Regions from separate parts of the Shewanella sp. ENK2 genome, predicted to be linked through region 2. Evidence: predicted binding sites of a transcription regulator. Region 2 holds the regulator's gene; each other region holds the start of a gene.
What was found. Region 2 encodes NrdR, which represses ribonucleotide reductase genes. Its sites were predicted from a motif close to AAACACNANATNTNGTGTTT; they were not measured.

Region 1 (11,050 bases), 1.1 Mb from region 2:
CATAGTCAATGGAACACTTTATCCACGTGGTCATACATTCGTTAATATTGACAGAAATGGCCGTGAGTTCACGGTTTTTTCAGTGGATCATTTAATTGAATGGCAAGGCCGTCCAGCATTACAGGTGACAGTGATTGATCTTTCTGTGTTAGTTGAAGCGAATAAGCGTATACGTGAAAAAGACCTAATGTATAAGCGGCTCATTACACAATCAGGTCAAGGTATAATGGTGCATCGGGAATTTAAACCACTGATGGTAAACCAAGCCTGTGTAAAGCATTTACACGCAGACTCAATAGAGCAAGTGATGAGTTTAAGCTCTCTACTCACACTCATTCCTGAAACAGTTCAACAACAGGCCAAGCAGCATTATCAAGATATTGTTAATGGCGTGGCTGTTGGCAGTAACAGTGTGGTCGAAAATATCTGCTTTGATGGCATACATCGGTTTTTTAATATTTATGATAACCTTATTGAGTGGGATGGAGAACCTGCAGTACAAGTCGTAATGGAAGATGTAACCGAGAAAGTACAGTTAGAAAAAGAGCTGGCATTTAAAGCAAGTCATGATGGTTTGACGCACCTTTTAAATCGCAGTGCAGTGCAAGAATGGTTACAGAAACATATTGAAATCAATGACCAGTTGACCTGTGTTTTACTTGATATTGATAATTTTAAATTAGTTAATGATACTCATGGTCATCACAATGGCGATCTCGTCATTCAAGCTCTTGCTGAAATTATACGTGATGCGTTTGCAGATCACATTGGGGCTGTTGGTCGTTGGGGGGAGAAGAGTTTATTGCATTTTTACCTTCAGCAAACGAACAAGCCGCATTACAAACTGCTGAAGTGATAAGAAGTCGTTTTGCTGAAAGGCATTTTAACGATTCTACTCATTCATTTTCTGTTTCAGTGAGCATCGGTTTAGCTGAGTCAAGTGACTGCCGCATGATGAACGATGTTGAGAGTTTAATAAAACTCACTGATAAACGTTTATATATTGCTAAATCCCAAGGCAAAAATACTATTTGTAGCGAAGGGTAATTTATACCATAACAGCTTTTTCTTACCTTATTGAGTCGAATTTACATCTTAATTTAATTGCTCCATGATATTCATTATTGGTAATGATTGGAGCAAACAATGACTTTCTTAGCATCAAACACATCACATTCTCAGTTCATATCAAGCTTTCGCTTATTGTGTTTTCTAACTTTGTTCTTGTCGGTTTCGTCTCTATGGGCTTCAGAAACCGTTACCAAGGTCAAAGATAACCCGAAATTTGATCCTGCATTAGCTAACGAAGTTGGCGCAGATGAGTATGGCATGAAGCAATACGTTGTTGCATTCTTGAAACGAGGACCCAATCGCGAACGAAGTGAGGAGGATGCCTTAGCTTTGCAAAAAGCTCATATAGACAATATTACTAAGTTAGCAAATGAAGGCAAATTAGTTCTGGCTGGGCCTTTTCTTGGTAACGATGATTTACGTGGAATTTATATTTTTGATGTAAAAACGGTTGCTGAAGCCAAAATACTCACTGAATCAGATCCCGCCATTAAAGCTGGTAGCCTTACTATGGAGTTAAAGCCTTGGTATGGCAGCGCTGCATTAATGAAAGTAAATCAGTTACATCAGCAAATGTCTAAAAAGCTGATGTAATGACTCATTGCTGATTAGTTATGTAGTGCATTTATCCGTTTATTTTCTGACAAAATCAATGGTGTCAGAATAAGACATAAGACGACATTAGAAAGTGGCACAGATAGCCATATACCGTTGACGCCAATCAAGTTGGGTAACGTGAGTAAAAACGGAATTTGTATTGCCATATTAGCCATCGAAATAAACAATGACTTATTCCCTTGATTGACCGCCATAAAATACATGGTTGCGATAAAAATAAACCCATCCAGTACTAACGCAAATAAATGTAGACGCATACCGATTAAAGTTTCAGCCATAAGAGCATTATCATGATTACTGAAAAAACCTATGACAAAGTTGGGAAAAATATTTATAAATAAAACGGTAAAAACGCCCAGAGTAGCGACAACTTTTACGGTCAGTTTCACTGTTTGTTTGATCTGTGGGATCAGCTTTGCACCATAATAGTAACTAACAGGGGGCTGCATACCGCCAGCTATACCTTCTGCTAATAAATAAAAAGTCGTTGCAACGTAACCTACAATTGCAAAAGCAGCGACATGAACTGCCGAGCCATATTGCATAAAAAGGAAATTATGAAGTGCAATAATGAAGCTAAAGTACATAAACATAATCAAACTCGAACTACCTAAAACGAGTATTTTTTGTAGTTGTTTAAGCTTAATATCCTTATAAGAAAACTTAAACCTGGTGTTAGCTTTCCTTGAAAAGAAGTAGTAAAAACCGAATAGCATTACAATGGCTTGAGAAATCAATGTCGCAATTGCAGCGCCTGTTAGTCCTAAAGGATAAACAGCGATTAATAAGTAATCCAACGCGATATTCATGACTGCGCCAATCATTAACAACATAGTGGCAAAACCGGGCTGTTCATCATTTCTCACGAGTAAAGGTATTGCTGTAGCTGCAGTTGTAAAAAAAGCGCCATAGGCAAATACTTCTATATAATCTGATGCCATGCTAAAGCTTTGTCCATCTGCTGCTTGCAGGAGCAATAAAGTCTCACCGAAGAAGTGAATGAAAATTGCTGATGCGATACTCATTATGCCAATTAATACTATGGCATGGCTAAGTACTTTTTGTCCTTCTAAAGGCTTTTTCTCGCCACGGGTGATGGATAGTAAACTACCAGCGCCCATACCGATCATCATGCCAACACCCACAACACAGCATATAATTGGCCAAGCCATGTTAATGCCTGCTAAGCCTTCAAATCCTACATAATGACCAACGAAGATCCCATCAATGATTTGATATAAGCCACTCACTAACATTGCTGCAATGGATGGAATAGCGTATTTCCAAAAATGCTGTTTAACGGTTAATTGATCAATTGACGCTGTTGATATTGCTAACATGATTTCTCAATACTATCAGGACACAAAATAATATTGCTTATTATAATCTGATTTTAGATAGGAAAAAGTTAGTATCCATCCGATAATCGGATAGTTATAATAATTGGAATGAGCCATTACGGTTGGAAAAAGATGAACTGGTCTATAGAACAATTAAAAGCATTTGTTGCCGCAGCCAATACAGGTTCGTTTTCAGCTGCGTCACGTGATTTAGGTAAAGCGCAATCAAGAGTTAGTACGGCAATTTCAAATTTAGAAATAGATTTAGGCTTTAAACTATTTGATCGCAGCCACCGTTTGCCTGTGCTAACAGAGCAGGGGGAACAGTTATTAATTGAAGCTAAAGCCGTGATTGCGCAGTGTGAGCGTTTAAACTCAAGAGCAATGTCAGTTCAAACAAATAACGAATTAGCATTAACCATTGCGATTGACGAAGCTGTCCCAATTTCTACTTTCGAAGTTTTTTTGATAAAACGGCCGAGACCTTTCCATTGTTGAAACTCACTATTTTAAATGGATCAAGGGATGATATTGCCCATTGGGTAGATATTGGAAAAGCGGACTTAGGTGTGTTATTTCAAGGCGAGCAACTTTGTGAACGTCTAGAGTTTTTTACTATTGATAGCTTTCATCAATCTCTTATCGTATCGGTTGATCATCCATTAGCAGATATCCCGGTTCCAAACATATCGCAGCTAAATGAATATCGACAACTGGTTATTTGTGACTTGCAAACTGCAAGTAAACCCATATCTGCAAATTGTTGGCATGTTGACAGTTACTATTACATGACGTCACTTGTTACTCGTGGCTTGGGTTGGGCGTTGGTTCCAGAACATATTGCCGGTTCTCAGTGGTATTCAGGTGAAATAAAAGAGTTGAGCACTTACCATATACCCGAATCATTGTTGATTGAAATGGGGTTAGTTAAACGACGAGACAAAGGTGCTGGCAATATTATGAACTGGATGTTTGCTGAACTTGAAGCTATGTTTCTTGAGGCTAAAAAGAACAAAAATTAGGGTTAACTATTTATCTTGGCGACTTTTTTGTTGAAATTTGGTTTACTACGGCAATTAGATAATCGGTAAAAACGAATACTTGCTATTGAAAAGGGAAACGAGCGAGAAGGCTCGTTTCATATTTAATCGAGTGTAATCAGTGTTTTGTTATGCTGAACATAAAGGTTACTTGGTTCATCTGTAGTGAGATCGAGATCTAGGTTCGTCTCAGGTACACAGCAACAAGGCAAGCATTCATCAGCTTCTAGTTCGACCAAAGGTTCAGAGATATAAGTCACTGAACCTTTATTGATGCGAGTTTTACACGAACCGCAAAAACCATTTCTGCATTCAGAAAAGATATTAACTTTTTTATTTCGAGTACATCTAGTAAGGTGTGTTGTTGTTGATTAAACAACAACACTGGCTCACCATTTAAGCTAACAATAGGTGCTTTTTTAAAGTTGGGCTTATAGGTCAAAGTCAGAAAACTCATCGCTGTCAACGGCCGAATCAATTTGACCAACTAAGTAAGATGAGACTTCAACTTCTTGTGGTGCCACTTGTACAGCATCACTTTCAAGCCAGTTTTTCATCCATGGTAACGGGTTAGTTTGTTCTGCATAGGGTTGAGGCAAGTTAACGGCTTTCATACGTTGGTTAGTAATGTACTCAACGTACTGACATAAAATTTGCTCATTTAAGCCGATCATTGAACCGTCTTTGAATAAGTATTTAGCCCATTCTTTCTCTTGCTCAGCTGCTTTATAAAAAATATCGTAGGCTTGATCGTGACACTCTTTGGCAATTTCACCCATTTCAGGATCATCTTTGCCACCTTGCATAATATTAAGAATATGCTGAGTGCTATTTAAATGTAAGGCTTCATCACGAGCAATTAAACGAATAATTTTCGCATTGCCTTCCATTAATTTACGTTCAGCGAAAGCAAATGAACATGCAAAACTGACATAAAAACGAATCGCTTCTAATGCATTTACAGACATCATGCATAAATACAGAGACTTTTTAAGGATACGTGGACTAACAGTGATTTGTTTACCGTTAACCAGATGTGTTCCTTCACCATGTAAATTGAGCACTTGGGTCAGTTCAATTAAATCATCGTAGTATTGAGCAATATCACCTGCACGTTTTAAAATTTCTTTATTCACCACGATATCATCAAATACGACAGACGGATCATTAACAATATTACGAATAATGTGGGTATAAGAACGCGAGTGAATTGTTTCTGAAAAAGACCAAGTTTCAATCCATGTTTCTAATTCAGGTAACGATACTAACGGTAATAACGCCACATTCGGTGAGCGACCTTGAATAGAATCTAATAATGTTTGGTACTTAAGGTTTGAAATGAAAATGTGTTTTTCATGTTCTGGTAAACCTTGGTAATCAATTTTGTCTTTGCTTACGTCTACTTCTTCTGGGCGCCAGAAAAAAGATAATTGCTTTTCAATTAGCTTTTCAAAAACTTCATATTTTTGTTGATCATAACGAGCAACGTTAACTGACTGTCCCATGAACATAGGTTCGTTCATCGGATTATTTGGTGTTTGACAAAAAGTAGAATAAGCCATTTATATATCCTAAAAAAGCGGGGATAAGTCCCCGCATTTAAATGCAAATTGTTGAATTAAATCTTACAAGCGCCGCCTGCACAGCCATCATCTTCTTTCTCAACGACGGTAATGTCATCAAGGTTGTCTGATGCACCATCACGGGTGTTGTGATAGTAAAGTGTTTTAACACCAAGTTTATAGGCTGTTAATAGATCTTTCAGCAAGGTTTTCATCGGTACTTTTTGACCGTCAAAACGTGTTGGATCGTAGTTAGTATTAGCCGAAATTGCTTGGTCGACGAATTTTTGCATGATACCAACGAGCTGTAAATAACCATCATTATTTGGCATATTCCACAGCAATTCATATTGATGTTTTAGCTCATCAAAGTCAGGAACAACTTGCTTTAATTGCCCATCTTTACTTGCTTTAACGCTGATTAAGCCACGTGGTGGCTCGATGCCATTTGTAGCGTTAGAAATTTGCGAAGACGTTTCTGATGGCATTAATGCTGATAGAGTAGAGTTACGTAAGCCGTGAGCTTTAATGTCACTACGTAATCCTTCCCAATCCATATGTAATGGTTCATCACAGATTTTGTCTAAATCACGCTTATATGTGTCAATTGGTAAAACACCTTCAGCGTAAGTAGTTTCATTAAATAAAGGACATGCACCTTGCTCTTTTGCTAGGTTCATAGAAGCTTTGAGTAAGTAGAACTGAATCGCTTCAAATGTCTTATGGGTTAAGTTATTACCAGAGCCATCAGAATATTTCATGCCATTTTTCGCAAGGTAATTTGCGAAGTTAATAACGCCTATACCTAGCGTTCTACGGTTCATAGAACCCAGTTGAGCAGAGATAATTGGGTAATCTTGATAATCAAGTAAATTATCTAATGCACGAACGGCTAGGTCTGCAAGCGGTTCTAATTCAGATAAGTCTTTGATAGCACCCAAGTTAAGCGCTGATAAAGTACATAATGCAATTTCACCATTAGGATCTTCAATGTTACGCATTGGCTTAGTTGGTAAAGCGATTTCTAAACAAAGGTTAGACTGTTTAATTGGCGCTACTTGCGGGTCAAATGGACTATGAGTATTACAGTGATCAACATTTTGAATATAGATTCGGCCAGTTGATGCTCGTTCTTGCATCATTAATGAAAACAATTCAACGGCTTTAATCTCTTTACGACGAATGCTGCTATCCGCTTCGTATTGAAGATATAGGCGCTCAAACTCTACTTGGTCAGCGAAGAATGCATCGTATAAACCAGGTACATCAGATGGGCTAAATAAGCTAATATTTTCAGACTTAATTAAGCGTTGGTACATCAATTTGTTTAATTGCACGCCGTAATCTAAATGACGAACACGGTTATCTTCTACACCACGGTTATTTTTAAGCACAAGAAGTGATTCAACCTCTAGGTGCCATAATGGGTAAAATAATGTCGCTGCGCCGCCACGAACTCCGCCTTGTGAGCAAGACTTTACCGCAGTTTGGAAATATTTATAAAACGGTAAGCAACCAGTGTGGAATGCTTCACCGCCTCGGATTGGGCTACCTAAAGCTCGAATACGGCCTGCGTTGATTCCAATACCCGCACGTTGACTTACGTATTTTACAATTGAAGATGCTGTCGCATTGATTGAATCAAGGCTATCGTCACATTCAATTAATACGCACGAACTGAATTGACGAGTAGGGGTGCGCACACCAGCCATGATTGGCGTTGGAAGTGAAATTTTAAATGTCGATACGGCATCGTAGAAACGCTTAATGTAGTCAAGTCGTGTTTCTTTTGGATACTTAGCAAATAAGCAAGCAGCTACCAAGATATAGAGAAACTGTGCACTTTCGTAAATTTCATTAGTCACACGGTTTTGAACTAGGTATTTTCCTTCAAGTTGCTTAACAGCAGCATATGAGAAGTCCATGTCACGCCAGTGGTCGATGTAGCTATCTAAGATAGTTAACTCTTCTGCTGTGTAGTCTTCGATAATGTGCTTGTCGTACTTACCCAACTCAACCAAACGATTGACTTGATCAATTAATTTTGGAGGCTCGAATTGACCGAAGGCTTTTTTACGCAGATGAAAAACAGCTAAACGCGCAGCAAGAAATTGGTAATCTGGTGACTCTGGAGAGATTAAGTCAGCTGCTGCTTTGATGATTGTTTCGTGAATAGCCTCTGTTGGAATGCCTTCAAAAAACTGTAAGTGAGAACGTAATTCTACTTCTGAAACTGATACGTTGTTTAAGCCTTTGGCTGCCCACTCGATTACGCGATGGATCTTATCTAAATCGATTGTTTCGCGTTCGCCACTGCGTTTAGTGACTGTCATATTGCTGTTCATTAAAAAGAGGCCTTGATTCGATATTTATTGGTGTAATTTATTCATTGGATCTTTTTTTATCGACTACGTTACGATCGCCAATAAATCACAATACGTCCCTTGTAAGTTGATCATCCAAATTCAATTAACAAACTAATATTGATAAAAATACTAGTGTTACAGCGAGATACTGAGCTTTTATCGCTAGTGCCTCGTATTGATGTCACACACAAGATATGGTGTTTTATAAAAACTAACATACAAGATAGTGAGGTTGGTCACCATTTGCAAGTAGGATTTTAATTAATAAGTTGTGGATATCTTATGGATAGTCATTCAAGTTAGTAAAAGCTAACCTGCTAACGCAAAATAGCCTTTGAATTTCTCGTGACGTTGTTTTTTTAGACAGTTAACGTGATTGGATTGATCGCTAAAATATTCAGCGATCGATTGTTTTTATATAAAAATAGTTTGATTTTTTTTGTGATGTTTGAATGTAAAATGAAAAATGAGTTTTCATTTGGCTTTATGAGTCAAAGTACAGTGCCATTGATGAGTTCATTGCACAAAATGACTACTGTTATCCTTAGAACAGTGAGATAAAAAGTGAAGTGACAGCAATGCCGTTAGTACAGAAAAGTCGTTAGTAAAGAAACTCTATAGTGAGGGCATTAAAGGCTTGCTGATATGTATCGAAAGTGAGTCATGTCAATGATGCTTCAACTGTGACATTTGAAGCAGCAATTTACCAATCACTTTTGCATCATTACATTAAGATTTACATGTAAGCATTGAGTTTATGAAGAGTACTATTTTAGTTGTTCTTGTTATTCAAAAAATTGGAGTAAATCGTTAACTGTGTTAAATACAATTTTACTTGGCCATAATTCTGGCTGATCATCGTCCGAAAGGTATCCCCACATAGCAGTGCCGCCAATCATGCCCGCATTATTAGCTGCGACTAGATCTCGCTCAGCATCACCTAGGTACAATATATTTGCAGGCGCACAGTTAATTTGCTGAGCTGCTAATAACATAGGGGCAGTGTGAGGTTTAGGGTGAAGGGTAGAGTCGCCACTAACGATGCTAGTTAAACGTTCAGTTAGCCCTAAAGCATCAATTAACGGACGAGTAAACTTTGCTTGTTTATTTGTTACCACCCCAAACGGTATTGCTTTTGTTTCAAGTAAAGTGAGAAATGAAGCTAAACCTTCGAATAAAGAGGCTTTTTGACCATTCACTTTTTGATAGTGTTCAAGCAGACTCTGTTGAATGCTTACTTGCTCTGATTCATTTAACTCTGGTACAGCAGCATTTACTAAGGCCAAACTTCCGTGTGAAGCTGAATAGCGTAGTGCTTCGACGGACTTAGGGGAGATTTCGCGCTCTTGCAAGGCTAAATTTAATGCATATACCAGATCTGGTGCGGTATCAGCCAAGGTTCCATCCAAATCAAATAATACTGCTTTAATCTGATCCGTCGCACTAATTTGATTCATTGTACTACCTTAGGTTTTAATTCGTTTATCAATAATGGAAAGAGTAACGTCACGTTATATTGGGTTAAGTAATCAAACGAATAAATAGGTTAACTAAGCAAGCTAAGTAAAAAGACTAATAATGACATTACATAAAAGTGTAGAACATCAACTAGCCTGGTTTTGAACACTGCTAATAGGCAATAAGTGGTCATGTCCTTTAATCTTTAATCATTAATCATTAATCATTAACCATTAACTATGAATCAAGGACATGTCCTGAATTGTGTGATTTATCCAGCTTTTTGAGTCGCTATCATATAGTTTACGTCAAGTTTATTGGTATATTTATACACACCTGTTAACGGGTTATGAGTAATGCCTAAGGCGTCTCTACAGATTAAATCAGTTTGATCGACCAAATTGATTAATTCTGACGGCTTAATAAACTTACTGTGATCATGGGTACCAACAGGCAGCATCTTTAATACATATTCTGCGCCTACTATCGCTTGTATGTAAGACATCATATTTCTATTAATGGTAGAAAAGAAAACAAATCCATCTGGTTTTACCATATCGCAGCATGCACGAATCACTGATAATGGATCCGGTACGTGCTCAAGCATTTCCATACACGTTACGACATCATATTTTTCGCTATTGTTAGCAGCGTGTTCTTCTGCAGTCATAGTGTCATAGTGAATATCGATACCTGTTTCGAGCGCATGAAGCTTGGCCACTTCAATTTGCGCATCACCCATATCAAGGCCGGTAACTTTAGCGCCAACTTTTGCCATGCTCTCAGATAAAATACCGCCGCCACAACCGATATCAATAACGTGTTTATCAAACAATCCGCCGCAAGTTTGATCGATATAATTTAACCTTAAAGGATTAAGTTGGTGTAGTGGTTTGAAATCACCATTTGGATCCCACCAAGACTGTGCCATTTGAGCAAACTTTTCGATTTCTTGGTGATCAACATTTTGTTGATTTTGGTTTTCGTGATTAGACATAACAGGACCCATAATATATTTATGATTATTGCAGGTATTATAACCATCCGTTTCAATAAACAAAGTGAGATAAAACAAGATTAATTTTCAATTGATTATATAAGCAGCAATCTTTGCCGATAAAAAACACATTAATTCTCAAAACACGTATATCAGGAAATTAAAAAGTAGAACTTACGAATCAAATTAGGGGAATTATCGCTGTTTTTATTAAGTTTTTCACTTGCATTCACTTATTGTTGTTCTAGGGTCTAGCCACTTTATATATCTGTGTTAGAATGCCAAATCACGTTTTTGAGCTACACAATAAAATGGAATAATTATTGTGCGCTAATTTTAGGGGAACGAGCAGTTTATGACTGATCTGGCAACATCAATTTCGCCAATTAACATCGAAGACGAACTAAAAAATTCTTATTTAGATTATGCGATGAGTGTAATCGTAGGTCGTGCATTACCTGACGTTCGTGACGGGTTAAAACCTGTTCACCGTCGTGTTCTATTCGCAATGAACGAATTAAAGAACGACTACAATAAGCCTTATAAAAAATCAGCTCGTGTTGTTGGTGACGTAATCGGTAAGTATCACCCACATGGT
Region 2 (11,050 bases):
AGGCTGAACTAAGTCAGCGGCTTTAGCATCTTTAGCAACAGCCGCCTGAACTGTAACAGCACGATCATGAGCTGAAATGCCTGTTGTTACACCTGTTGCAGCTTCAATTGATACAGTAAAGTTTGTCGAGAACTGTGCATTATTATTAGTTACCATTAAAGGTAAATTTAACTGCATACAGCGCTCTTTGGTCATCGTTTGGCAAATCAATCCACGACCATAGGTCGCCATAAAGTTAATTGCCTCAGGCGTCACCTTTTCGGCCGCCATGATAAGATCGCCTTCATTCTCTCTATCTTCATCGTCCATCAAGATAACCATTTTACCCTGACGAATATCTTCGATGATCTCTTCTATACTGTGTAGTGCCATGTTAAGACCTTTATGTTTAGTTTTTCTATATCAGCAACATAGGCTAAATATATTCGGGTATTCTATTTTCTATCGCATAAATCCGGCGTTGGCTAGCATTTCCATAGTGATGCCGCCTTCGGATTTTGTGACTTTTTCAGCGTTCATCAAGCGCTCTAAATAACGTGCAATTAAATCCACTTCAATATTAACCTTACTGCCGGCTTGCAAAGCCAACAAGGTCGTTTCTTCGGCTGTATGTGGCACAATCGTTAACCTAAAACGATGCCCATCAATTTCGTTAACTGTTAAGCTAACTCCGTCAATGGTTATTGAGCCTTTATGAGCGATATATCGAGATAAGTCTTCAGGTGCGAGTAACCAAAACTCGATGGCTTTTCCGCGCACATTTCGTTGCTCAACCCTTGCAATGCCATCAACATGCCCGCTTACCATATGGCCGCCTAAACGCGTCGTTGGCATCACCGCTTTTTCAAGGTTAACCTTTTGTCCGACTTTATAATCAGCAAAACCAGTTAGTGCGACAGTTTCAGCTGAAATATCTGCGACATAACCATCAGGTAGACATTGTACAACCGTTAAACACACACCATTGGTTGCAATACTATCTCCTAGTTTGACATCAGATAAATCCAAACTACCACTAGCTACATTTAAACGAATATCATCGCCTTTGCGATCAATTTTTCTTAATGTGCCTAGGGCTTCAATAATGCCGGTAAACATAAATACTCACTTGTTATCTTATTCAATATTATTTAACAGTGTTCGTTGCCTAATACCGTTTAAATAATGGCAAAAAATCTTGTTGCTTATAGAGCAAATATCATTCTTAGATCTGCACCGACTCGACGCGTATCGTTAAGTTGTATTTTAGGGATATCTGACATGGCTTGGTAATCATCAAGCTGGATTAAATTACGACCTTGGCTACCCAGTAACTTCATCGCTTGATATAAATACAATTCATCACCTAAGCCTTGTTTGATGACGCTACCCGCTAATGTTGCTCCAGCCTCTACGAGAACCGTATTGCATTGCTTACCTAAATAAGTAAATAACGCATGTAAATCAACGCGTCCATCATCATTTGCACCAATAGTGATACAACTAACATGATTGTTAAATCTTTCTCTCACTTCTGCGGGGTATTCCACACATGAAACCAACAGTATAGGAGACGCTATTTCAAACAGTGTAAAGTCATTTGTTAGCCTAGCTTTACTATCTAGAATAACCCTTAATGGTTGTTTGATTTCACTTTCTGCTAAATGCTCTTTTACACTGCCTAATTCTTCATAACGGACATTCATAGAAGGGTTGTCAGCAAGTACCGTTTCTACACCAGTAATAATGGCGCATTGTCGAGCTCGTAACTTTTGCACATCCGCTCGAGCTTCAGGTCCTGTAATCCATTTAGACACCCCATTAGACAATGCCGTTTTGCCATCAATACTGGCAGCTAGTTTAATGGTAACAAGTGGCAAGCCAGTGAGCATTCGCTTAGTAAACCCAAGATTAAGTTGTTTGGCTTGCTCGGTTAATAATCCGACTTCAACCTCAATTCCCGCTTCTTGTAGCATCCGAATACCATTACCTGCCACTTGCGGGTTGGCATCAACCTCAGCAATAACAACCCTTTTATCCCCGCATTTATTAACGCTAATGCACAAGGAGGAGTTCGGCCGTAATGACTGCAAGGCTCAAGGGTGACATAGGCAGTGGCTTGGCTTAATTTATCTTGCTGCTGATTGGTTTGTACTGAATTTAAAGCGTGAATTTCAGCGTGCGGGCCACCCGCTTTAATATGGTAACCTTGACCAATAATCTGCTCGCCAACGGCAATCACACAGCCTACGTTTGGATTAGGCCGAGTTGTATAACGTCCTTTTTCTGCTAATGAAATTGCCAGACTCATCATTGAAATATCAAGGATAGACCACTGAGACATAAAAACCTTCTTGATTGCACCAAAACGATAAAAAGCAATATTTTGCTAGCGGCAAGTAATGATAAAGCGGTTACTTTTGTAACTTAGCGATTGCTTCACCAAATTGAGACACATCTTCAAATGCACGGTAAACAGAAGCAAAGCGAATATAGGCAACTTTATCAAGCACCATTAACTGCTCCATCATTAAGTTACCGATCATAGCTGAGTCAATTTCTCGTTCGCCTGTCGCACGAAGCGTGGATTTTATTTTTGTTAATGCTTGCTCAATTTGATCCATAGAAACAGGGCGTTTTTCAACTGCTCTGAGCATACCACCACGAAGTTTCTCTTCATCAAATGGCTGACGAGTACCATCTTGTTTGATCACTCTAGGCATCACCAGCTCAGCACCTTCAAAGGTCGTAAAGCGTTCATGGCACTCTGTACATTCCCGGCGACGACGTACTTGGTGGCCATCAGCCACAAGTCGAGAGTCAATCACTTTAGTATCTGTCGCGCTACAAAATGGGCAATGCATATTCGCTCCTGAAATTAAAAAGAAAATGGCTGTAAGTACTCGGTACTTACAGCCATTAAAGTTTATCCTATTTACTTTATAAGGTTAACCTTATCGATAAGATTATCCTGCCAAGATAAATTGAATAAAGCCAGTCTTACTCAATCACGTTCCTGTTACAGAACACTTGAAAGGTATTAACCGTAAACAGGGAACTTAGCACATAATTCAAGCACTTGATTCTTCACACGCTCAATCGTGGCTTCATTATTAATATCGTCAAGTACATCACACATCCAGTTGGTTAATTCAACTGATTCAGTTTCAGTAAAACCACGACGTGTAATTGCAGGAGAACCAATACGTAAACCTGAAGTCACAAACGGTGAACGAGGATCATTTGGCACCGAGTTTTTGTTCACTGTGATGTTAGCTTTACCTAAGGCAGCATCAGCATCTTTACCAGTCATATCTTTGCTGATTAAATCAAGCAGGAATAAGTGGTTATCAGTACCGCCAGATACCACATCATAGCCACGCTCGATAAAGGTTTTAGCCATCACTTTAGCGTTAGCAACAACTTGCTCTTGGTAAGTCGTAAACTCTGGGTCTAATGCTTCTTTAAATGCAACTGCTTTAGCTGCAATAACGTGCATTAATGGACCACCTTGGCCGCCAGGGAATACTGCTGAATTTAATTTTTTATAGATATCTTCATCGTTTGATGCTGATAAAATTAATCCACCACGAGGACCAGCAAGTGTTTTGTGTGTCGTCGTTGTTACTACGTGTGCATGTGGTAACGGGTTCGGATAGATACCAGCAGCAACAAGACCTGCAACGTGGGCCATATCAACAAATAAGTAAGCACCTACTTTGTCAGCGATTTCGCGGAATTTACCCCAATCGATGATACCTGAGTATGCAGAGAAACCAGCAATAATCATTTTAGGCTTATGTTCAACAGCTAAACGCTCAACTTCTGCATAATCGATTTTGCCAGTCGTTTCATCAATACCGTACTGAACCGCATTGTATAATTTGCCTGAAAAGCTCACATGAGACCCGTGAGTCAAGTGACCACCGTGTGCCAGGCTCATGCCTAAAACGGTGTCACCACCTTGTAAAAGCGCCATGAAAACAGCTGAGTTTGCCTGAGAACCAGAATGCGGCTGAACGTTAGCGTATGTTGCGCCGAACAACTCTTTAGCACGTGAAATAGCTAATTCTTCAGCAATATCAACATGCTCACAACCACCATAGTAACGCTTACCAGGGTAACCTTCTGCGTACTTATTGGTTAACTGAGAACCTTGTGCTTCAAGAACACGTGGGCTGGTATAATTTTCTGATGCGATTAATTCAATGTGCTCTTCTTGGCGACGAGTCTCATCTTCAATGGCTTGAAACAGTTGTGGATCGTAATCCGCGATATTCATAGCTTTCTTTAGCATTGGTGTCTCCAACAGCAGTTCTTATATATAGGGTTGCGCGGTATTCTACTCTGCTCTGCGTCACAATCCCAGCATTTAGAACATGAATTTCATTGGAAATTATCTTTAATTTGATTAATCCAAAATTTGAGTTAAACAAAAAATAAAGTAGAATTATCATCATCATTGGTCACTAAAGAACCTTAAAAATGGCTCAATTTGTCTATAGTATGCTGCGGGTAGGAAAGATTGTTCCGCCTAAAAAACAAATCCTCAAAGATATTTCACTTAGTTTTTTCCCTGGCGCCAAAATTGGTGTACTTGGTTTAAATGGTTCTGGTAAATCAACTTTGCTAAAAATCATGGCAGGTTTAGATACCGAAATCGAAGGTGAAGCACGTCCGATGCAGGACCTAAAAATTGGTTACCTGCCACAAGAACCTAAGCTTGATGAATCACAAACAGTTCGTGAAGCAATTGAAGAAGCAGTCAGTGAGGCTAAGAATGCGCTGACTCGTCTAGATGAAGTTTACGCACTTTATGCTGAACCTGACGCCGACTTTGATGCATTAGCAAAAGAGCAAGGTGAACTTGAAGCAATTATTCAGTCTCAAGATGCTCATAACCTAGATGTTATTTTAGACCGAGCAGCTAACGCATTACGCTTACCTGATTGGGATGAAAAAATCGAAGTGCTATCAGGTGGTGAACGTCGCCGTGTCGCAATTTGTCGCTTACTACTTGAAAAACCAGACATGTTGTTACTTGACGAACCAACTAACCACTTGGATGCTGAATCTGTCGCGTGGCTTGAACGTTTCTTACAAGATTATACTGGCACCGTAGTTGCGATTACCCATGATAGATACTTCTTGGATAATGCTGCGGGTTGGATTTTAGAACTTGACCGTGGTGAAGGTATTCCTTGGGAAGGTAACTACTCATCTTGGCTTGAGCAAAAAGATGCACGTCTACAACAAGAGTCTGCAACTGAAAGCGCCCGCCAAAAAACCATTCAAAAAGAATTAGAATGGGTACGCCAAGGCAGTAAAGGTCGTCAATCGAAAGGCAAAGCCCGTATGGCTCGCTTTGAAGAATTGAACACCAACGACTATCAAAAGCGTAACGAAACTAATGAATTGTTCATTCCACCAGGGCCTCGTTTAGGTGACAAAGTAATTGAGGTTAATAACTTAACTAAGTCTTATGGTGATCGAGTGTTGATTGATGACTTAAGTTTCTCAATCCCTAAAGGTGCGATTGTCGGTATTATCGGTGCAAACGGTGCAGGTAAATCAACATTATTTAAAATGATTTCAGGCGCTGAACAACCTGATAGCGGCAGCATCGAAGTGGGTGAATCGGTACAAATTGCTTCGGTTGAGCAATTCCGTGATTCAATGAACGACAAGAATACCGTCTGGCAGGAAATCTCAGATGGACAAGATATCATGCGAATCAACAACACAGAGATCCCAAGTCGTGCTTACGTTGGGCGCTTTAACTTCCGTGGTGGCGATCAGCAAAAAATCATTGGTACCTTATCTGGTGGCGAACGTAACCGTGTTCATTTAGCCAAACTGCTACAAGCAGGTGGTAACGTACTCCTACTCGATGAACCAACCAATGACTTAGATGTTGAAACACTACGTGCGCTAGAAGAGGCGTTATTAGAGTTCCCTGGTTGTGCCATGGTTATTTCTCATGACCGTTGGTTCTTAGACAGAATCGCCACTCACATTTTAGATTATCGTGATGAAGGCCAAGTGAACTTCTATGAAGGAAACTACACTGAATACACGGCCTGGTTGAAAGAACATCTTGGCACTGAAGCCATTGAGCCACATCGTTTAAAATACAAGCGTATTGCTAAATAATCACAGGATTATCATTATCTGATTCAGAATAAAATTAATCACTTAATAATAGCCTTAGTCAGTTGATTGTATTGCCATTATAAAAGTCCTATTGATGGTGAAATTCGTTAATTCGAGTTTTCACTTTAAATAGGACTTTTTTATGTTTACCCGCCATTACTTTCACTAATCGCTAAAATGACCACTTACCTATAAAGGCAGTCATAAAAATGACGACTGTCTGAAAACCTGCAATTTGTTAAATTTCTAAATTCCTCATGGTTAACTTACTCTGTTGAGCTAATTCACTCGCGTTAACAACATAACTTACATAGCCAACAAAAACTTGGTTCTTTAAAGAACATTAACAATAACTTAAGAACAAGAGGATAAAGCAACATCAGGTATAATAAGGTAACAATATATCAGTCAAACCGCCCTACTGTTGGCTTGTTGTAAAAAAGCGTCAAAAAACCACAATCTATTTGTAAAGACAAATTAACTTAAGTACTATAAAATTATTGACGGATTATTTTACTGTTGACCAGTTGCTGTAGCACAAGGCTATGCACGAACAATTACACAAAAATGGAGGAATCAGTGAGATATAGTCGAATTACTTTTATTTTATTATGTTTTTATGCCAGCAGCTCATTTGGTTTAGAGATTATTTCGAGTAGCGAAACCCAAAAACTACAAGAAATTGAGCAAAAGTATAATATTGATGATTTACTCATTTCTGCCAACGATAAATTATCAACGCACAAAAAGAAAGAATCAGATTTTCACGCCTTAAGTGTTGAGATTAAAAGCAAGCAAACTGAATATGAACATTTGGTTTCTAAGTTACCAGCTAAAATCTTGTCACGCGCTAACCTAAGTTCTTTTTACCGTGATTTAGAAAATCTTGTCCTTAAAATAGATCAACTTGAAACCAAGTATGATATCGACGGTAAATCCCTTAAGAGAGAATACAAATCGATAATGGCAGAATATGATGTCATTAATGAAACTCGCACAAACAAAGATGAGCAACTAGCCGCACTTAAAAGTGAAATCACCAAGCGTGTTATTGCTGACGTTTCAAAAGCTGACACGGTTCAATCAGTTGATTTAGATGGTTCAACCTTATGTAGTAAATTTCAGTCAATTAACGATTGTTTGAAAGATTCAGAAAGCTACATTGTGACTAATACAATCAAAACTGATCCTTTTTTGAATGAGCGCAGTGTTTTACTTTCATATGACGTCATCGACGCCAGTATGAATATGTCAGGCAACTTAAACTATAAAATTAAGATGGCATTCAAACCTTCATATAACAGTAAAATTGACTCACTGATTAATGAAGAACTAGGCCTTAAATCAGCCATGATTACATTAGTTAGTAATGTCGCCGCTGATTGGTTTGTCGATGGTGTTAAAGTTGGGACTGGTCGTGAAATTTTTCATGAAGTGCCATTAGGTCAACACGGTATTTTGGCTTCTTACCAAACGAAAGATAAGTCGAGTGTTGAGTTCATTCAAGGCAATGGTGTTTTCAACTATAACTTTAACGAAACATCTCGTAATAATGACTTAGTGACATTGCCACAGACCGAAAAAACCAAAAAGCAAACCATGAAAATGAAACCTAAGCAAGCGAATGTCGCTGCTAAAGATAAGCCTCAAATGAGCCTATCAAACAAGAGCTACGAATATTTCATGGGAATTGAAGCATCGACTAAAGAGCAAAATGAAAGCTTTAATGGAACACCTTCAGCAAAACTGTAGCGTCTCATATTAGAATAAAAAACCACTTAGTATGACTAAGTGGTTTTTTTGTTTTCTAGCATACCAATTTAAAGAATCAACCTGCTTTACTGTATCTTCCCTCTGGTAACTGTTAAAAAATTGATACCGACTTAGACACGAGTTCACAACTCAGATCCAATAACTAAACACTAATGTTATCAGCATGTTTTGTTACAGTCTTATCTGCTACGCTTTACATTCCTTTACCCTTATATGCTGCTTTTTTTATTAAAATAGCGCCACATCAGCATAGGCATTTTTAGAGTTCATCAATGAAAAAATTAGCATTCCTTATTATTGTTTGTGGCGTTATGGCTGCCGCTTTTTCATTTAGTTGTATTAGCCAAGCCAGTAAATCTAAACCCGATAGCAACAATAAACCGCAAAGAACTGTTCCTGTGGTAACAGGCATTGTTGATCAACATGAGTTATCACAATCGTTATCATTGATTGGCAAATTAGATGCTGAACAGTCCGTGTTTATTTCCTCACAGGTTGCAGGCCAAATCAGTGATATTCTCATTAAACCAGATCAAGACATTAAAGCGGGTCAAACTATTGTTCAGCTTGATAATGCGAAAGCTAAAGCCGCAACAGCAGAGGCTGCAGCCTACCTTGCTGATGAACAAAGAAAATTGAAAGAGTTTTTAAAGCTAATCAAAAGTAATGCCATTACCCAAACTGAAATTGATGCCCAACGCGCTAATGTCGATATGGCTCAAGCTCGCCTTGCCTCCGCTCAAGCCGATCTAAACTACCACACACTTAAAGCTCCATTTTCAGGCTCAGCAGGATTAATTGATTTTAGTGTTGGTAAGATGATTTCGGTTGGTACTGAATTGCTTGCTTTTGACGATCTATCTAGCATGAGACTTGATCTACAAGTACCTGAGCATTACTTATCGTTACTTTCAAATGGCATGGCCGTTAATGCGCAAAGTCGTGCTTGGCCTGATCAAGTATTTACAGGCAAAATCATTGCCATCGACTCTCGCATCAATCAAGACACCTTAAACTTACGGGTGAGAGTACAGTTTGATAACCCCGAAAACCGTTTAAAGCCAGGTATGATGATGGCTGCAGTACTTAACTTCCCTGCAGTTTCTGAACCTGTCATTCCAGTTCAAGCAATTGAATACTCTGGCACAAAGCGTTTTGTGTATATCATCAACGAAGACAACATAGCAAAACGCACTGAAGTGACACTGGGCGCACGTATTGACAACGAAGTGTTAATTTCTAACGGCTTAAATATTGGTGACCATGTTGTAGTTCAAGGGTTAGTTAACATGCGTGATGGGGTATTAGTGGATGTGCTTGAACAGCAAAATACAGCTGAGCGCCTAGCCAATGAAAACACAGCAGAAGAAAGTAACCAGCAGGAGAAAAGCTAATGTGGCTTTCTGATGTTTCAGTCAAGCGTCCTGTTGTCGCTATTGTACTCAGCTTATTATTGGGTGTATTTGGCCTAGTCTCACTGTCAAAACTGTCGATTCGAGAAATGCCGGATGTTGAAAATCCGGTAGTCACGGTAATGACCACTTATAGTGGCGCTTCAGCCACTATTATGGAAAGCCAAATTACCACCACGATTGAAGATGAGTTAACGGGTATTAGTGGTGTTGATGAAATTGAATCTGTCACTCGTAATGGTATGTCCCGCATTACAGTCACATTTTTACTTGGCTGGGATTTAACAGAAGGCGTGAGTGATGTGCGTGATGCTGTAGCGAGAGCTCAGCGCCGCCTTCCAGATGAAGCTGACGATCCTGTAGTATCTAAAGACAATGGCTCAGGCGAGCCGTCTATTTATGTCAACCTGAGTTCATCAACGATGGACCGAACTCAGCTCACCGATTACTCCCAACGAGTATTAGAAGATCGTTTTAACTTGATCACAGGAGTCAGCTCAATTTCCATCACGGGCGGACTTTACAAAGTCATGTATGTTCAATTAAAACCTGAACTCATGGCAGGACGTAATGTGTCGGCCAACGACATCGTATCAGCACTAAAAACTGAAAACGTTGAAACGCCTGGCGGCGAAGTTCGTAACGACACTACGGTTATGACTGTTCGTACAGCAAGACTCTATAACCACCCAGAGGACTTTGACTACTTAGTCGTTCGTACTGCCGACGATGGCACACCTGTTTACCTAAAAGATGTCGCGGATGTATTCATCGGTGCAGAGAACGAGAACTCAACCTTTAAAAGTGATGGCGTTGCTAACCTTTCTTTGGGCATTGTGGCCCAATCTGATGCGAACCCATTAGATGTCGCAAAATGGGTTCATCAAGAAGTCGATAGAATCCAAGACTTCTTACCTGATGGTACGGCGCTCGTGGTCGATTATGACTCTACCATTTTCATTTCTCGCTCAATCGATGAGGTCTATAACACCTTAATTATCACTGCAGTATTAGTGATATTGGTGCTGTATATTTTTATCGGCCAAGTCCGTGCGACGTTAATTCCTGCGGTGACAGTGCCTGTATCGTTAATTGCGGCATTTATTGCAGCTAACTCATTCGGTTTTTCAATTAACCTTCTCACATTGATGGCGCTGATCCTAGCCATCGGACTGGTTGTTGATGACGCTATTGTGGTCGTTGAAAATATTTTCCATCACATTGAAAAAGGTGAACCTCCTTTGCTTGCTGCCTACAAAGGAGCTCGCGAGGTTGGCTTTGCAGTTGTCGCCACTACTGCAGTATTAGTCATGGTGTTTTTACCCATTTCATTTATGGAAGGCATGGTTGGATTACTGTTTACTGAGTTCTCGGTAATGCTTGCAATGTCGGTGTTATTTTCATCGCTTATTGCATTAACGCTTACCCCCGTACTCGGTAGTAAATTGCTAAAAGCCAATGTAAAGCCTAACCGTTTTAACTTATGGATAGACGGGTTATTTGATGCACTAGAAACACAATACCGCCGTGTCGTGAGTAAAGCTGTGCAATTCCGTATGGCTGCACCATTGGTTATTGTTGCGTGCGTGGCTGGTAGTGGCTGGTTGTTAAATCAAGTACCTGCTCAATTAGCCCCTCAGGAAGATCGAGGCGTTATTTTTGCCTTCATTAAAGGCGCCGAAGGCACTAGCTACAATCGCATGTCTGCCAATATGGAAATCGTTGAGCAGCGA
Region 3 (11,050 bases), 590 kb from region 2:
AATGGCTCATTTTACCTCTCCGCTCAACGTGCGGGGTTAAATGCTCGTGAAATTCAAACCATTGAAAACCTATTGTCGAGTAAATTAGACTTCTCCCGTGATCTGCGTGCAGGAGACACCTTTAATGTACTAATGAATGATCAATACATCGAAGGTGAGTCAACAGGTGCGACACAGTTACAAGCTGTAAGAATTAACACTCGTCGAAATAATGTGAATGCGTTTCAGAACGTGGATGGAAATTATTATGATGAACGTGGACAAGGGTTAGCGAGTGCTTTCCAGCGTATTCCATTAGAGCGTCAATACCGTTTATCTTCCCGCTTTAATCCGACGCGTAAACACCCGGTTACTGGACGTGTTTCGCCTCATAACGGTACAGACTTTGCCACCCCAATTGGAACTCGAGTCGTCGCTCCTGGTGATGGTGTTGTGTCTATGGTCACCAATCATAGATTTGCTGGAAAATATATCGTTATCGAGCATGATAACAATGTGAGAACCCGCTACTTACATTTATCTAAGTTTCTTGTGCGCAAAGGCCAGCGGGTTAAACGCGGTCAAGTTATTGGTTTAACAGGTAATACAGGGCGAGTGACAGGACCACATTTACATTACGAGTTTCACGTGAACGGTCGACCAGCAGATCCAATGCGAGTAAGTATTGTTGAAGCTTCGGTACTGCCTAAAAATCAAATGGACCAATTTAAACAATTGGTCAGCAGTAAAAAAATGATGATGGATCTAGGTTAATCTTTACAGGGTTAAGACCTCTGTATTAATCCAATATAAACCACTTTTAATTCGATATTAAAAGTGGTTTTTTTATGTTCTCCAGTCTGTTTCAAACTTGTCGGATTTACCTGTATTACAGTGCTCGCAAAGAATTTGTAGGTTGTTTATGTCTAATTCGAGTTCTGGATGCTTTGATCGAGGTTTAATATGGTCTACATGCATAATGACATTATGTTCAGGAGAGCGGCCGCAACAGGCACATTTATTTCCGTATCGCTCAAAAGCCTCAGCTTTTAAGTCATTCCATTTTTTGCTGTTATAAAACGAAAGTATTTTGGGTTCATCATATGGTATCAGTTCCCACTCATGGTATTCAGTTGGGGAAATGTCAGGCCCCATTAACCCGACAGAATACCCCTGTTGACTATGTATCTTTAACCAGGAACGGATAGACTTTAGTGCAGCCTTTTCTGATTTATAATGCTTGGTTCTGCGCCCTTCACCTCTATAGGTTGCTACATACATGATAACGCTCCAATACTTTATTATTTAATCAGATTAATACGGTGACTTGCCTAACTCAATACATGTCAATAATAATCGTAAATCTAACTCAAGTTGATGATAATCCGCTGTCATATATTCACAGAGTTGGTAAAAGGCTTTGTTGTGCTCTTTTTCTCTTAGGTGTGCAAGTTCATGCACGACCACCATTCTCAATAATGGCTCAGGGATAAACTTAAGTTTTGATGAAATCCGAATTTCATTTTTAGCTTTAACTTTACTGCCCTGTACACGGTTAGCATAGGTATGAAGGCCTAACGCTTGATGGCTTAAACTGATTTTTTCATCAAAAATGACCTTTGACAAAGGAGCTGATTGTTTTAGATAAGCCTGTTTATATCCCATCGCATAGTCATATAACGCTTTATCAGTGCGAATATCATGGATCCTTGGGTAGCGATTTAGTAAAAGCCTGCCGAGGGTATCGTTGGCAATATGATGTTTAACTTGTTCAATCGTGTTGGCTGAGTAGCCTTTGATGTATTTAAGCTGCCCCTCTTGTTGCTGTTTGGCTTTTACATCTTTACTGGTAACTAAGCTTGCAAGGTTATCTCTTGCGGCTGCCACTTTTGCAGAACTTACCTTAATGGGCATTTGGGGAGGTGCTTTTCGAGGCGATTTAGCAGGTTTGTTTGAGCTCATTGAGTTAGCTCGCTTGATAGGGGTGAATAGGGTGTTCTAATTATGAAGCCTACCCATTGATAATTAACGTGTTTGTTAAGTTAACAGGTAGGCTCGCAAATTTGTCTAGAGCTTAGACTTTACCGTACATACGACGATTTTGCTGTGCGTAAGCGGCTTCAAATGCTGGCAGCTGAACACGCTTTAGGCCTAAAGTATCTAAATCTGCTTGAGGCGGATTACGCTTAAGCTCTTCTTTGATAGTAACAGGGCTAATTATGCCAACAGGCAAGTCAGTGATTTGAATTGCGGTTTCGAGTTTAAAACTGGTCGCAGAGCCGGCGAACTTACCTTTTTGCTCACGTTCAATGATGACAATTTCATCAACTTTGTAATCTTCCATTAATTTGTGGAAAGCAAAGTGAAACTCACGGATTGATTCTGTTTCAGCTGATTTTGAAATGCTGAAAGAAATTTGACGACACTCAGGTACGTTGAATGTTTCCACTTCGTAAGTTAATAAGCTAATGATGGCTTCGCCACCTTTTAATTCCACACCACAAATTTTCATGTTTCACCTTACTGTTAATCTGGTTTAAATCTTTATCATGCCGATTTACTGTTAAAACAGCATGATGTTTTAATGAGGTTTACTCTTCGCCAAGCTCGTGTTCATTGTCTTCAACAATGCTGTTGTCGTTTTCAACAATTTTGGCTGGCTTAGCTTTACGACGCATTGGCGCATCACCAATATCGACGCCAGTAATAAAGCGTTTATCGCGTTTAGGTGCAATTTTAGGCTTTTTAGCCGTGTTACGCTTTTTATTGGCAGCTTTAGGGTCATTGGCCTTGGTATTTTTGTTACCCGTTTTTGGCTTATCTTTTAAGCCTTTAAATTTTCCTTCAAGACCTTCTATGGTCGAAAAGTCGAAATTCTTGCGTAAAAATACTTGGATTTTCTTAAAGCTGTCCCAGTCTTTAGGACCAACTAAAGAAATCGCATCACCTTTTGCGCCTGCTCGACCTGTACGGCCAATGCGATGGACGTATTCTTCGGCAAATTTTGGCATGTCAAAGTTAATCACTAATGACACGTTTAATAAATCTAGGCCACGAGAGGCGACATCCGTTGTAACTAATATTTTCTGCTGACCACGGCTAAATTTGTCCATGATCTGATTACGAGCTGATTGGTTTAAGTCACCACTTAATGCGGCAGTTTCCAATCCTTGCTCAGCAAGTAATTTAGCTAATCGGTCGGTATCAGCACGCGTCGCTGTAAATATGATGACCTGTTTATGCTGCTCGGTTTTGAGAATGTGCTGCAATAGGGCTTGCTTATGATCTAAGTGGTCAACTAAATACACACGTTGCTGAATGTCTTTATGCTCGTTATGAGATGCCCCAATGGCGACATGGCTCGGCGTTTTAAGTAATGTGGCAGCAATATCATTAATATGGTCATGATCTAACGTGGCTGAAAACATTAATGTTTGTCGACGTTTGTGATCTGCAGCTTCGTTAATGGCTTTTAATTGCGGCGCAAAACCTAAATCAAGCATTCGGTCGGCTTCATCAAGAATAAGGAGCTCTAACCCATTTAAGTAAAGATGACGTTGCTCTAAGTGATCAGCGATACGCCCGGGTGTAGCCACAATAAAATGAGGGTCACGAGATAACGATTTAGCTTGATCATTAAAGTTTTCCCCTCCTAAAATACTCACCGCTTTATACTGGGTATTTGCCACTAATAAACGTAATTGACCGTATACTTGCTGAGCCAATTCCCTTGTCGGTAGTAATATCAATACACGAGGGTCTTTTTTAGAAAGCGCTTTTGTTGAAATAACACGCTGAAGTGCGGGTAACAAAAACGCCAAGGTTTTACCTGAACCGGTTTTTGAAGATGCCATTAAATCTTTACCTGCTAAGGCAATTGGCAGGGCTTGCTGCTGAATTTCGGTTGGCTCAGAAATGCCCATATGCTTTAGACTTTCAAGTAAGCGTTTGTCTAAAGAAAAATCGGTAAATAACAAAGGTAAATCCCCTAAAAAATGATAGCCAGATATTATAACGTGTATGCTAGGCGATAGCCAACAGCTAAAGGCTCAGTTATGCTGAGTTTATAAGATTAATTGAGTCAAATTAAGCTACAAGGGATGTAAAAGATGTCGGAGCATGAAAATGAGCCTGCGGTGAATAAACCATTAAGAGTCGGTGTGGCACTGGGTAGTGGCGCAGCTAAAGGTTGGGCCCATATCGGTGTGTTGAAAGAACTGGCTGAAATGGGAATACATCCAGATAAAATTGCAGGATGTTCAGTTGGTGCATTGGTAGGTGCAGCGTATGCCAATGATCATCTTGATGAGCTAGAAGCGTGGGTGCGTGGTTTTTCCAGTTGGGATGTTTTAGGTCTGATGGATTTAAGCTGGCGTAAAGGCGGACTGATAAGCGGTGAAAAAGTTTTTGATGTGCTGGCTGGCCGAATTGGTGAGCTAAAAATTGAACAACTGAAAAAACCATTCTCAGCGGTGGCAACTGATTTATACTCCGGACAAGAAATTTGGTTTAAAGAAGGGGATTTACGACACGCTGTTAGAGCATCATGTTCAATGCCAGGGTTTTTACCCCTGTTCAACTAGAAGACAGATGGCTAGTCGACGGCGCTGTGGTGAATCCTGTTCCAGTATCAATGTGTCGTGCGATGGGAGTTGATGTGGTCATTGCTGTTGATTTAAACGGCCATCGCCGTAACAGTATGCATATGTTGCCACAACAGATGAAAAGCCGTGCCCCTACAGCGTTAGAAAAACAACAACAAGAAGCCAAAGAGCCAGACTCTGCTTTTATGGATATTCTGGGTAAAGGTAAAGAGTACATTGCTAGCTTTTCAGAGAAGTTTTCGATGTCGACTAAATCCCATCCTGGCATGATTGCAGTGATGTCTCAGTCAATGGATATTCTAGAGCAGCGCCATAAACGTGCCAGACTGATGGGCGATCCACCTGATGTTTGCTTAGTTCCTCAGCTTGCTGATATAGGCACCATGGAGTTTCATCGTGCGGCAGAAGCCATTGAAGCTGGCAGGCAGTCTGTGCGTCAAACTGCTCATTTAATCAACTCTGCTTTAGGGCGATAACGTTTTTCAATTACTCGGTCAAGCTCTGTTTTGCCAAATAGTGCAGAGCTTGGCAGTAATATTTTTCATTTCACTTCCCCTCATCAAACTATGATCCAGATCATAGATTTCTAGTCTTCGTTATAGCTTAATACACCATATCTAGTGTTTATTGGTTTCTTGTTGTGGATATATAGTGTTTATATCCTGTGCATAAATGGAGTAAAAGTAATGCCTGTAGTAATTAAAAGGGACGGTTGTCGGACTGTATTTGATGAGTCTAGAATTAGGGATGCCATCGTTGCTGCTATGGCGACGGCTACAGGTCATGCTGATGTTGATTACGCCGCTACCATTGCGGGTGTAATCCGAAATCAAGTCGCGAACGAAGAAGAAGTACAAATTCACCATTTACAAGATTTAGTGGAAAATCTATTAATGGAAGGGCCTCATAAAGAGGTTGCACGTCATTATATTGAATACCGTCATGATCGTGATATTTGCCGTGAAGCAAAAAGTAAACTTAACTGTGAAATTCGTGGGTTAGTTGAGCAAAGTGATAGCTCAATTTTGAACGAAAATGCCAATAAAGACGCTAAAGTTATTCCTACACAACGCGACTTACTCGCGGGTATTGTAGCCAAACATTATGCTAAATCACACTTGTTACCAAAAGACATTGTAGCTGCTCATGAATCGGGTCAACTTCATTATCATGATTTAGATTATGCGCCTTTCTTCCCGATGTTTAACTGCATGTTAATTGATTTAGCAGGCATGATGACCCATGGCTTTAAAATGGGTAATGCCGAAATTGATACACCAAAATCAATTTCAACTGCCACAGCGGTCACTGCACAGATTATTGCCCAAGTTGCTAGCCATATTTACGGCGGCACAACGATTAACCGTATCGATGAAGTGTTAGCGGAATTTGTGCAAAAGAGTTACCAGAAACAACTGGTGATTGGTAAAGAGTGGGGCGTGAGCGATGTGGAAGCATTTGCTATGGCGCAAACTGAAAAAGAATGTCATGACGCATTCCAGTCATTAGAATATGAAGTGAACACTCTGCACACTGCTAATGGACAGACTCCGTTTGTGACGTTTGGTTTTGGTCTAGGCACGAGTTGGGAGTCACGCTTAATTCAAAAATCAATTCTAACAGTACGTATGGCAGGCCTAGGTAAAAACCGTAAAACCGCGGTGTTCCCAAAACTTGTATTTGCTATTCGTGATGGCGTTAACCATAAAGCGGCTGACAGTAATTACGATATTAAAAAGTTGGCTTTAGAATGTGCCACGATGCGCATGTACCCTGATATTTTAAATTACGAGCAAGTTGAGCGTGTTACTGGTTCGTTTAAAACGCCAATGGGCTGTCGCTCTTTCTTAGGTACATATGAAGAGAATGGCGAGTTAATTCATGAAGGTCGTAATAATTTAGGTGTGGTTAGCCTTAACTTACCTAGAATCGCAATCGAAGCTAAAGGCGATGAAAAAGCCTTCTTTGCATTACTTGATGAGAGGATGACTTTAGCGCGTAAAGCGTTAGATACTCGTATTGCTCGTCTTGTCGGTGTTAAAGCCCGCGTAGCGCCAATCTTATATATGGAAGGCGCATGTGGTGTTCGTTTAAAAGCTGATGATGATATTTCTGAAATCTTCAAAAATGGTCGTGCGTCTATTTCATTAGGTTATATCGGACTTCATGAGACAATTAATGCTCTTTACGGCACAGAAGAGCATGTATTTGATAGTGAGCTACTGCGTACTAAAGCCGTTGAAATTATTAATGTTATGAAGCGTGCCACGGAGTCGTGGAAGGCTGAAACAGGTTATGGCTTTAGTTTATACAGCACGCCAAGCGAAAATCTATGCAGCCGTTTTTGCCAGTTGGATGCAAAACAGTTTGGTGTGGTTGAAGGTGTGACTGATAAAGGCTACTACACCAATAGTTTCCATTTAGATGTGGAAAAGAAAGTAAACCCATACGATAAAATTGACTTTGAATTGCCATATCCTGAGCTAACAAACGGTGGATTTATTTGTTATGGCGAGTTCCCTAATATGCAACATAACGTTGAAGCATTAGAAAACGTTTGGGATTACAGCTATAGCCGAGTGCCATACTACGGTACCAATACACCTATTGATGAATGTTATGATTGCGGCTTTGTTGGTGAGTTTAACTGTACAAGTAAAGGCTTTGTCTGTCCTAAATGTGGCAACCATGAGCCAAGTAGAGTGTCAGTAACTCGTCGAGTATGTGGTTACTTAGGTAGCCCAGACGCCAGACCGTTTAACCATGGTAAGCAAGAAGAAGTAAAACGCCGCGTTAAACACATCTAGTACTCGTTCTATGTCATATCAAAAACAATAAGGCGCTGAATAGCGCCTTATCTTTTGAGTGGCTAAAGTCTTAAAAGGTCGAGATCAAATAAGGCGAGTTGAAATAGGACTGCTAGGAATAAGTCACTAAGTGCTAGATATGGTATTAAACAGCATATTTTAAGACAGTTGACTACAGTGCATTAGCTTTTTAAAGGGTTAAAGTTATGAATTTTCATCAGTATTACCCAGTCGATGTGGTAAATGGACCTGGTACGCGTTGTACCTTATTCGTAGCTGGATGTGAGCACCAATGTCGTGGCTGTTATAACCAATCAACTTGGGACCCACGCTCAGGTAATGAATTTACTCAAGCGATGGAAGATCAAGTGATTGCAGATTTACAAGATACACGGATTAAACGTCGTGGTTTGTCTTTATCTGGTGGTGATCCTTTATTTGCGGATAATTTGCCTGCCATGTTAGCGCTAGTAAAAAGAGTGAAGCGTGAGTGCCCAGATAAAGATATCTGGTTGTGGAGTGGCTACCAATTAGCGGAAATGTCTTTAAAGCAGCAACAAGTACTAGCTTACGTAGATGTGTTAATTGATGGCAAATTTGAGCAAGATCTTGCCGACCCAAGCCTTAAATGGAAAGGTAGCGCTAATCAAGTGGTTCACGATTTGAGTCAGTTGATTATACTAAGTTAGTCGGCATATTTAACAACCGGTAATCGTTTCACCGATAATGACATTATTGTCTGTTCTGTCAAATACATAGTAAGCAAAGCATTGGTCACTTACGCTGTAAGAAGGGTAATAAACTGCGACAGAGTTACCGGGGATATAGGCAACTCCAATGCTAGTGGGCCCACTGGAGCCTTCAAATAGCATGAAGCAAAAATCACTATTGGTAACACATTCTTTATCAGGTTGATTCTGGCCTTCATCTTGTAAGCTCGCATCAAGTAAATACGTCAATGCATCTTGATTATATAACCAAGGGTGGCCAAATATGGTTTGGACAAATTCACCTGTTTCTAAATAAAATCCACCTTGGCTGTCAGTAGAGCTTGAACTACTATTTCGATCATTTTTCTCGATCCCTAATATGGCAGACTTGGCAAATACTAATTCATCAAAGCCTTCAAAAGCGCCAGATACACCTTGTATTCCTGATGCGTGAGCTTCATCAGCAACGGATAAAAACCTCGGTGCAGCAATAACAGCAATGATCCCCAATATAATGATGACCACAACTAACTCTATTAAAGTAAAACCTGCATGATGCTGGGTTTGATTAGATAGATTTTGATGTAAATTATTATTGTTATGCATATTAAAGAATATCCCAAAAGGAAAATTGAGTCCGTTAATCACTTGGCCACAGATCCATCAGGCTCAATTAATGATAGTGCATTTAACACCTTATTGAACTTAAAGGTCAATTTAGCTGCAGTAATGCACAAAATTATGCACTGTAACAAGTTTTGAAGTTAGCTTATTCAGCCGCTTTAGGTATATAATTTGCGTTCGAAAAAGTGTTGTTCGATAACAAAACAACTTTTTGCTATCGATAGCATGAAAGAATTTAAGGTAAAGAAATGAATTTAAAACAAGAACTGCAAACATTAAATGATAAAGCAGAGAAGTTTCGTCGTAAGCTTGCTGCCGCTGAAGCTCGTGAAGACAAAGCCGTTATCATGCAGTTTAAGAAAGAAATTGCGACAGTGACTAAACGTATTGCCAGTTTGAAAAATCAGCAGTCTCGTTTATTGAACAAGCAAGGCCAAGATATCAAAGGTTTGAAATTTAGCCGTGAGCTCACCAAAGCTGAACAAGCTGACATGGGTAAATTAAAAAAATCGGTAAAAGGTCTAGTGGTTGTTCATCCTATGACGGCTGTAGGCCGTGAAATGAATATCAAAGTTGTTACTGGTTTTGCTCCTGCAAAATTCTAATCCAGTATTCGAAGTTTTCATGACATAACGTCAGTTCAAGGATGATCAGTCTCAAGGATTGAGCGTTGTCTTAAAGGTTTATCCATGTCGATTAAATATATCGCCACTTCTAAGTTACCTACGCCTTGGGGCGTATTTGCTATGCATGGTTTTGAAGATACAGAAACTGGTAAAGAACATGTGGCGTTAACTTATGGCGAACTTACCTCAACTGAAGCCATGTTAGGCCGCATTCACTCTGAATGCCTGACGGGTGATGCGCTATTTAGTTTACGTTGTGATTGCGGGTTCCAGTTACAAACAGCAATGCAAAATATTGCTGAAAAAGGCCAAGGCTTTATTTTATATTTGCGTCAAGAAGGGCGTGGTATAGGCTTGCTGAATAAAATTCGCGCCTATGAATTACAAGATCAAGGCGCGAATACCGTCGAAGCTAATGAACGTTTAGGTTTTGAAGCTGATATGCGTAAATACGACATGATCGAGCCAATGCTGAAACAAATTGGTGTCAGTAAGGTTAAGTTGATGACTAACAACCCTCGCAAAGTGAAAGCGATGCAAGCCGTTGGCATCGAAGTTGTTGAAAGAGTGCCTTTGCAAGTGGGTAAAAACCGCTACAATGAGGATTACTTGAAAACAAAATCTACTGAGCTGGGTCATATGATGACTGAGCACCATTTTATCGATGATGAGAAATGAGAGTAGATAATCATTCTGGACATCATCGTTAACCCATGGTTTTTACAAAATTGAAATCTACCTGTTCAGACACATCAAGAAGCGTTGCAAAAGCATTTGCAGCGCTTTTTATTGGTTTGTCGGTTTGTGTAACGTGTTATGCCGCTGACTCGAATAACCCAGATGTGAACCATTATGCGTTTGCTAACTACATAGGTAGCGGTATATACCGAGCCTCTGGGCAAAATGCTGCAGTAGTCAATATTCCCTTTGCATTTGATATTGAAGAATCAGAAGACCATGTTTTAACGTTAAGGTTACCTATTTCGTTAGGCTTTTTGATTATTCTTTCAGCGATCTTCCTGAAGGTGAATTACCTGACAATGTTGGTACCATGACCATTACGCCAGGTATTGAGTATAAATGGTTTTATGATGAGCAACTAACCTTAGAGTCATACCTTGATTTAGGCTATGGCCACAATTTTTCTAAATCCAGTAATGTTGGCATATTCTCAACAGGTATATCGGCTTTATATGAAGTCGCCGAACCCAAGTACACGCCTATTTGGGTAAATCGTGTTTACTACGCTGGCTATAAAAGCAGTATCAACGATAGCTCAGAAAGTTATTCAGTGCTTCAAACTGGTCTAGATTTTGGTGTAGGGCAACATTGGGATTGGGGCGAGTATACCGTTGAACCACGGTTATTTGTTGCGGGCCGCTGGTACTTCAATAAGCTAAAATTTATAACGCCATTAGATGATGATTTACAAACATCAAGTACTTACGAAATCGGTGCGACATTGGCTCTGTCTAAGCCGCTAGGTTGGGGCTGGTTTAGTACAAATAGATTTGGGGTAAGTTACCAAACGGATGGTGAGCTACAAGTCTGGCGTTTAATATTCGAATTTCCGATGTAATGCTGAGTGCTGTGGTGCTTTCTGGGTTACGTTTTTATTGGCGGCGATATTCACAGCGTATCCGCTGTGAATGTAATGCAAATGAGTCATCGTGAACCGTACCGGGCTTATCTGAACGCGA

Region 1: a site for NrdR is predicted at 8,181-8,200, ahead of nrdA (class 1a ribonucleoside-diphosphate reductase subunit alpha). Genes of this name have one in related genera too.
Region 3: a site for NrdR is predicted at 5,190-5,209, ahead of nrdD (anaerobic ribonucleoside-triphosphate reductase). Genes of this name have one in related genera too.

The regions. Positions count from the first base shown of each region.
Region 1 covers NZ_CP171406.1:4,435,980-4,447,029, reverse strand. The annotation lists partial or broken gene ACGEDC_RS19400 (diguanylate cyclase) at 1-1,047, shown strand, start outside; gene ACGEDC_RS19395 (YciI family protein) at 1,147-1,665, shown strand; gene ACGEDC_RS19390 (MATE family efflux transporter) at 1,680-3,029, opposite strand; gene ACGEDC_RS19385 (LysR family transcriptional regulator) at 3,162-3,527, shown strand; gene ACGEDC_RS19380 (LysR substrate-binding domain-containing protein) at 3,521-4,051, shown strand; partial or broken gene yfaE (class I ribonucleotide reductase maintenance protein YfaE) at 4,174-4,526, opposite strand; gene nrdB (class Ia ribonucleoside-diphosphate reductase subunit beta) at 4,501-5,631, opposite strand; gene nrdA (class 1a ribonucleoside-diphosphate reductase subunit alpha) at 5,688-7,976, opposite strand; gene ACGEDC_RS19360 (HAD family hydrolase) at 8,783-9,454, opposite strand; gene ubiG (bifunctional 2-polyprenyl-6-hydroxyphenol methylase/3-demethylubiquinol 3-O-methyltransferase UbiG) at 9,727-10,452, opposite strand; gene gyrA (DNA gyrase subunit A) at 10,808-11,050, shown strand, end outside.
Region 2 covers NZ_CP171406.1:658,724-669,773, forward strand. The annotation lists gene ribBA (bifunctional 3,4-dihydroxy-2-butanone-4-phosphate synthase/GTP cyclohydrolase II) at 1-372, opposite strand, end outside; gene ACGEDC_RS03055 (riboflavin synthase) at 442-1,098, opposite strand; partial or broken gene ribD (bifunctional diaminohydroxyphosphoribosylaminopyrimidine deaminase/5-amino-6-(5-phosphoribosylamino)uracil reductase RibD) at 1,185-2,323, opposite strand; gene nrdR (transcriptional regulator NrdR) at 2,394-2,843, opposite strand; gene glyA (serine hydroxymethyltransferase) at 3,020-4,276, opposite strand; gene ettA (energy-dependent translational throttle protein EttA) at 4,465-6,132, shown strand; gene ACGEDC_RS03080 (hypothetical protein) at 6,712-7,884, shown strand; gene ACGEDC_RS03085 (efflux RND transporter periplasmic adaptor subunit) at 8,178-9,299, shown strand; gene ACGEDC_RS03090 (multidrug efflux RND transporter permease subunit) at 9,299-11,050, shown strand, end outside.
Region 3 covers NZ_CP171406.1:68,451-79,500, reverse strand. The annotation lists gene ACGEDC_RS00410 (peptidoglycan DD-metalloendopeptidase family protein) at 1-753, shown strand, start outside; gene ACGEDC_RS00405 (HNH endonuclease) at 826-1,260, opposite strand; gene ACGEDC_RS00400 (YgjP-like metallopeptidase domain-containing protein) at 1,294-1,893, opposite strand; gene ACGEDC_RS00395 (DUF3010 family protein) at 2,054-2,491, opposite strand; gene ACGEDC_RS00390 (DEAD/DEAH box helicase) at 2,571-3,956, opposite strand; partial or broken gene rssA (patatin-like phospholipase RssA) at 4,089-5,059, shown strand; gene nrdD (anaerobic ribonucleoside-triphosphate reductase) at 5,270-7,390, shown strand; gene nrdG (anaerobic ribonucleoside-triphosphate reductase-activating protein) at 7,597-8,079, shown strand; gene ACGEDC_RS00370 (prepilin-type N-terminal cleavage/methylation domain-containing protein) at 8,089-8,706, opposite strand; gene ACGEDC_RS00365 (YibL family ribosome-associated protein) at 8,973-9,329, shown strand; gene ribA (GTP cyclohydrolase II) at 9,414-10,028, shown strand; gene ACGEDC_RS00355 (hypothetical protein) at 10,079-10,405, shown strand; gene ACGEDC_RS00350 (hypothetical protein) at 10,402-10,929, shown strand.